2 linked regions of the Candidatus Chlorohelix allophototropha genome follow. The protein of the gene in region 1 interacts with the protein of each later gene in a pairwise test. Links are inferred from orthologs where the notes say so. Each region holds a gene or a part of one and is shown on either strand. Other genes may lie near its edges. The genes, in order: gyrB and gyrA.

What was found.
Region 2: the proteins of gyrB (region 1) and gyrA interact in binary tests that used the Escherichia coli proteins (3 or more experiments, as listed by UniProt). The link is inferred for Candidatus Chlorohelix allophototropha from one-to-one orthologs.

What each region holds. Positions count from the first base shown.
Region 1 is NZ_CP128399.1:744,041-747,345, forward strand. Bases 241-3,215 are described here. They hold gyrB (DNA topoisomerase (ATP-hydrolyzing) subunit B), read right to left. Parts: upstream 2,695-3,215; coding sequence 787-2,694; downstream 241-786. Other genes in these bases: OZ401_RS03265 (urea ABC transporter substrate-binding protein), read right to left, coding at 241-361; OZ401_RS03275 (response regulator), read right to left, coding at 2,794-3,147. Outside these bases: more of OZ401_RS03265, read right to left, coding at 1-240; OZ401_RS03280 (hypothetical protein), read left to right, coding at 3,285-3,305. UniProt on the Escherichia coli protein: DNA gyrase negatively supercoils closed circular double-stranded DNA in an ATP-dependent manner to maintain chromosomes in an underwound state.
Region 2 is NZ_CP128399.1:1,504,806-1,508,280, reverse strand. What follows is about bases 282-3,426. They hold gyrA (DNA gyrase subunit A), read left to right. Parts: upstream 282-645; coding sequence 646-3,207; downstream 3,208-3,426. Other genes in these bases: OZ401_RS06280 (GDP-mannose 4,6-dehydratase), read left to right, coding at 3,411-3,426; OZ401_RS06290 (TM2 domain-containing protein), read right to left, coding at 282-302. Outside these bases: more of OZ401_RS06290, read right to left, coding at 1-281; more of OZ401_RS06280, read left to right, coding at 3,427-3,475. UniProt on the Escherichia coli protein: A type II topoisomerase that negatively supercoils closed circular double-stranded (ds) DNA in an ATP-dependent manner to maintain chromosomes in an underwound state.

The sequences.
Region 1 (3,305 bases):
CCATCAGCACTGCCACTTTATCCTGCTGGATAATCTGAGTGGTAAGTTGGGTGTATTTTCCGGTATCCGATTGAGTATCGTAGGAAACGAGCTTCAACTTGCGCCCTAACACCCCACCGTTATTGTTGATGTCCTTGATGGCAAGCTTCGCTGCATCCGCCATCGGTTTGCCATAAATATTTAGCGGACCTGTTTCGTCCAGCAAACTTCCTACTGCAATATCGCTTTTGTCATCGGTAGTCGCGCTTTTGGTAGAATCACCGCAAGCTGACAATGCCAAGTTTGCCATCAACAGGGTTAAAACAAGGAACCCGAAAGCCGTTTTAACGCGCTTCTCACCCATCCTCAAGAACCTGAACATTAACTTGTGTCCTCCTCAATGCTTAACGCTTGCGACTGCACCCCTATGCATCGACAAACATTTTGACTTAGATTGATAATATCTATAGCAGGTGGGCACTTGCTATGACCCCTTAGTCCTGCCTACAGATAGCGCAATTCACCCCGCAATGTGTATAGCTGAACCTGTATATAGCCACCGTCAGTTAGTGTATTATTAACAGTAACGCACCCGTTGATAATAATAGCAGATTAATTAGATAGTGTAAAGTGGACAATTATGAAAGATGGGTGTAAATTTTCTCACCTTTTGAAATCTTAATGGTTGTTGAAATATCAATTGAGAGGGGCAATGATGGGCGGATAAAATGGGTGGATTCGGATAACTTGAGAAGGGCGGTTCGCTTCTCTCCTGAAATGGAAGTGAACCACCCTTAGTTGCTTGCTCTAAATATCGAGGTTTTTGACGTACTTGGCGTGGGTGGTGATGAAGCTCTTGCGGGGTGGTACTTCATCGCCCATCAGCATCTGGAACACTTCATCGGCTCCAGCGGCATCATCAATCGTTACCTGTAACAGCGTGCGATTACGTGGATCCATTGTGGTATCCCACAACTGCTCCGAGTTCATTTCGCCCAAACCTTTGTAACGCTGGATGTTTACTTTGTCAGAACTAAAACGCTTCATAGCAAGGTCTTTTTCCGCGTCATTGTAGGCGTAAACTACTTGCTTGTTGTGAGCAAGGCGATATAGCGGAGGCTGAGCAATGTAAAGATGCCCGTTCGAGATTATTTCTTCCATATTGCGGAAGAAGAAAGTTAGCAGCAAGGTGCGAATATGTGCGCCGTCCACATCAGCGTCAGTCATAATGATGATACGGTGGTAACGCAGACGAGCCAGTTCAAACTGGTCACCAATACCCGTACCAAGCGCGGTAATAAGTGACCGGATAGTATCGCTGCTGAGCATTCTATCTAAGGCTGCGCGCTCCACGTTGAGGATTTTACCGCGTAATGGCAAAATCGCCTGAAAACGGCGGTCGCGTCCCTGCTTGGCGGTACCACCTGCGCTATCACCCTCGACAATATACAGTTCGCTACGGGTGGCATCTTTCTCAGAACAGTCAGCCAGTTTACCGGGAAGGGACAAGCCATCGAAAGCGCCCTTACGCACGATATTTTCTTTGATTTTGCTTTGTGCCTCACGCACGCGCTGTGCCAACAAGCATTTATCAATAATGCGCTTGGCATCGGCGGGGTTTTGCTCAAGCCATTCCTCTAGCGCTTCACCCACCACCGCTTCAACAATTGTCTTGACCTCGGCATTGCTCAGCTTAACCTTGGTCTGACTCTGGAATTGCGGATTGGTCAGCTTCACACTGACGATAGCGCACAAACCCTGACGGATATCATCCCCGGTAAAATTATCATCTTTTTCTTTAAGCCCACCGCTCTTACGCGCATAGTTATTGATAGTGCGGGTTAAAGCGGTGCGGAAGCCAGTGAGATGCGTACCACCGTCCACGTTATTGATGTTATTGGCGAAGGCAAAAACCGACTCGTTATAGCCGTCGTTGTATTGCATTGCCACTTCTACTTTGGTATTGTCAACAGTTTTATCGACATAGAAGGCGCGCTGCTGGATTACTCCACGCTTGCGGTTCAATTGCCGGACAAAAGAAACAATGCCACCCTCGAAATAGAAGGTTTGCTCTTGATCGCTGCGTTCATCAACTATTCGTATTTTGAGGGCTTTGGTGAGAAAGGCAGTTTCACGAAAACGCTGCGCCAGTGTTTCGTAGTTATAAACTGTGCCTTCAGTAAAGATACTGTCGTCTGCTTTGAAGATAACGGTTGTACCACAGCCGTTGGTCGGGTCGTCAGTCACTTTCATATCGAAAGCGATGCGCCCTTGTTCATACTCCTGATAATAGAGTTTACCCTCGCGGCGCACTTCCACCCGCATCCATGTACTGAGCGCGTTTACTACGCTTGCGCCCACGCCGTGCAAACCGCCTGAGACCTTGTAGCCGCCATCTCCGAACTTACCACCGGCGCGCAGTTTGGTCATAACCACTTCCATCGCGGGGCGACCTTCGCCCGGATGCATGTCGGTGGGGATACCGCGCCCGTTATCATTGACGGTTACTTTATTATCGGTGTGAATAAACACTTCGATAAAATCTGCGCCGCCGTTCATAGCTTCGTCAACGCTATTGTCGAAAATTTCATAGACGAGGTGATGAAGACCGTACAAATCGGGGCTACCAATGTACATACTAGGTCTGGCGCGCACATGCTCAATATCATCCATTACCTTGATGCTTTGCGCCGAATAGTTCTGTATCTCTTCCATATCTTTAGCCACCGAATACGACCTCCCTAATATTATGCGACATATATCTTAACCCACCCATTATAACATAAAACTTAATAATTTGTTCGTATTTTGAGGCTATATCGCTAGAATTTTGGCAAGCAATGCTTCAAGTTTTTCAATACTAAATGGCTTCATAAGGCGCCAAAGTCGAGGTATGCCCCCTCCGCCGCTTTGAATACCGGTCAGAACTACAGGCAAGTTTACCAGATATAAATCTGAACTCTTTCTCAGTTCTCGCGCCAATTCAGTACCGGTTATAGTGGGCATCATCTCATCCACCAATACAAGGTCGGGATGTTCTTCTTGTATCAGACGGCGAAATTCTTCAGGCGCATTGGTTGCTAGAGTCTGATAGCCCAATGACTCCAGCATATCCTTTATTATGTCCAGCATAAATTCCGAGTCATCAATTACTACAACTTTAGCCATTTTTAATCTTCATCTCTCCTATCAATTCACAAACCCTATCATTTGCCTGATTATAGACTGAGTCTGAATTATCCCGCAATTTTAACTGACGAGTAGTTGCCTGCTGCCTGACCACTGGCAATTTTAGTAGTATTTGGATGTGCCACAAGAAGCCCGAA
Region 2 (3,475 bases), 760 kb from region 1 along the record:
CCACCTAGGAAAATGCTCAGGATTAAAGCCACCATCCATTCCTTATCGGAAACAGGTCCGGCGTACATCGGCGCACCGGGATAATAGCCCGGAGGTGGAGCGCCGTACATTCCCGGAGGGGGAGGCGCACCATAACCCGGAGGAGGCGCACCGTAAGCATCCGGAGGGGGAGCGCCATAGCCCGGAGGGGGGGGAGGCGCGCCATAACCCGGAGGGGGCGCACCATAGCCCGGAGGGGGTTGGTTGCCCGGAGGGGGTTGATTGGGATTATCCCAAGGGTTAGGATTCTGTGGATTGCTCATTCAGGCTTTCCTCTCAGTCGCTAAATAAAAATGCCAACACTTAGTTCAATGAAGGTAAGTTAAACACAAACGCGAATAAGTAAAATGCTAGAGCAATTATAGGTTAGGTTCAACTCTATAGCAATATCTCTGAAGATAGAGTAATTAAATCAACCGCTTGATTTTAAAGTTGATTTCAATATGTTTAGAACTAAACCGCTCGGTATTATTTATGTTTATGGCTTTGCAATAGGATATTTTCATATTAGCGCATGTTCTAATAAATTGACTTTCAGCCTCAAAAGGTCTATAATATATAGGTTGACAATAGTAGTTCTCAAGGCAATATGGAGATAATCCCCGAATGGAAATTGGAAACGTTCGCTCGATAAACATCGAAGATGAGATGCGTACCGCCTACCTTGATTACGCCATGAGCGTAATCGTACAGCGCGCTTTGCCCGACGTGCGTGACGGGCTTAAGCCGGTGCATCGGCGCATCTTGCACTCAATGAACGAAAACGGGATTCGTTCCACTACGCCTTACAAGAAATGCGCCCGTATTGTCGGTGATGTGTTAGGTAAATACCATCCACACGGGCAGGATGCGGTATACGAAACGCTGGTGCGCTTCGGGCAGGACTTCAGCATGCGCTACATGCTTATCGATGGTCAGGGTAACTTTGGCTCGGTTGACGGTGACCCACCCGCTGCAATGCGCTATACCGAAGCCCGTATGGCAGGTATTGCCGATGAGCTATTGCAGGATATTGATAAAGATACGGTCGAGTTTCAGCCAAACTATGACGGGCTAGAACTTGAGCCGAAAGTACTGCCCGCCAAACTGCCCAACTTGCTGCTGAACGGAGTGCAGGGTATCGCTGTTGGTATGGCAACCAATATCCCGCCACACAACCTCAACGAGCTTGCCGACGCAATTATCTACCTAGTTGATAACCCGGAAGCCAGCACCGAAGACCTCTCTGAAAGATTAGTGGGACCCGATTTCCCCACCGGAGGCATCATTCTAGGAAAAGCCGGAATCCGAGAAGCTTACGCCACCGGACGCGGCAGAATGATTATTCGCGCCAAAGCTCATGTGGAAGAAAATAAAGGGCGTTTCAGCATAATTGTGACCGAACTGCCCTATATGTGCAACAAACGTACCCTCCAAGAACGCATCGCCGAACTGGTCAAGGACGGCAAAATTGACGGTATCTCGGACATGAATGACGAGAGCGATCGCAACGGTATTCGCCTAGTAGTCGATCTCAAGCGCGATGCACAGCCCCAAAAGATTATGAACCAGCTTTTCAAATATACGCAGCTTCAAACGAGCTTTAGCATCAATATGCTGGCGTTGGTTGAAAACGGGCTTGTTCCGAGAGTGTTGCCCTTAAGGCGCATCCTGCAATCTTACATCGAGTGGCGGCAGGAAGTAATTACCCGACGCACCCGCTATGACCTGAACAAAGCACAGCAACGCGCCCATATCCTCGAAGGTTTACTGAAAGCGATTGCCAATATCGACAAAGTAATCCAGACTATCCGCGAATCCAAAAACAGGGATGCTGCTAAAACCTCCCTGATTGAAACTTTCCAGTTAAGCGCGGAGCAAGCGCAAGCAATTCTGGATATGCAACTCGGCAGGCTGGCAGCGTTGGAACGACAGCGAATTGAGGACGAGTTCAATGAACTGCAAAAGACCATTGCCGCTTTGCAAGACCTCCTCGACCACCCCAAGAAAATTCTGGGAATAATTAAAAAAGATCTGCAATTCCTCAAGGAAAAATACGGAGATGTGCGCCGCACCCTAATTATCGAGGATGCCGATGGTGACCTCTCGGTGGAAGACCTGATACCGGATGAGGTGGTGCTAGTTTCGATTACCAACAAAGGCTATGTCAAGCGCCTCCCCCACGATACCTACAAAACCCAACGGCGCGGCGGCAAGGGCGTTAACGGAATGACTACCCGTGAGCAGGATGTGGTACAGCATACCATTATCTGCAATACGATGGATAGCCTGCTCTTCTTTACCAATAAAGGGCGCGTTTTCCAGCTTAAAGTCCATGAAGTGCCAGATGCCGGACGCACCGCTAAGGGCTTGCCGCTCATCAACCTAATCTCGATAGACCAGAATGAGCAGGTAACTTCGGTTATCGCCATTAATAATTTCGAAAACGCCAAATACCTTGTTATGGCTACCCGACAGGGCAAAATCAAACGCACCAACCTGAGTGAGTTCTCAAGCGTGCGTAGCAACGGGCTTATCGCGATTCGCCTAGAGGAAAAAGACGAACTAGGTTTCGTTTGGATTAGCAATGGGTTGGGCGAGGTCATTTTGACTACCGCCGAAGGTAAAGCCATCCGGTTTAAAGAAGAAGAGGTGCGTCCTATCGGGCGCGATGCAATGGGCGTAAACGCAATCAAGTTGGTAAATGAGGGCGATTACGTGGTGGGGATGGATTTGGTTGATCTGGAAGCCGACTTGTTAATCATCACCTCACATGGCTTTGGCAAACGTACCCCGATGGATGAATTTCCGGTGCATGGGCGCTACGGTCAGGGCGTTATCGCTATGCGTCTAACTCCTAAAACCGGGCGAATCGTGGCAACCCGCGTTGTAAGCGAAAGCGATGATGTGATGCTGATGACTACCAGCGGAATGCTAGTACGCATTCCAGTGCGCGAAATATCCCGGCAGGGTCGCGCTGCTCAGGGTGTCACCGTGATGAGCCTCGGTAGAGCAGGAGATTCAATCGCTTCGGTTGCGGTAGTTACCGAGGAGAGAACCCGCTTCCGGCAGGATGAGAACATTAATGAATTGAAGGGAGGCAACGGTAACGGGGCGCTCCAACTGCTGGACGGGGAGGTTAATCCCGAAGAACCAGAGAATCATAACGGCAACGGTCATAAGAATTAAGACCTGATCAAAAATAAAAAGACCCTTCCAGTAGCGGCAAGGGTCTTTTTTCATACTTTAATTTTAGTCAGGGAACAATTAAATTGACAGGCATAAGCTAAGCTAATATCATAGCAGTAGCTTCAAGGGCAGCTTACGCTGATCGAGTGGGTAAGCTAAAATAAATACTCGTTTAACGAGGCTAGGCGTTTAATCAAAGTCAAATGACACAAAATATTATTATTACAGGTGTCGCCGGATTTGTTGGTAGCCATCTGGCAGACCTGAT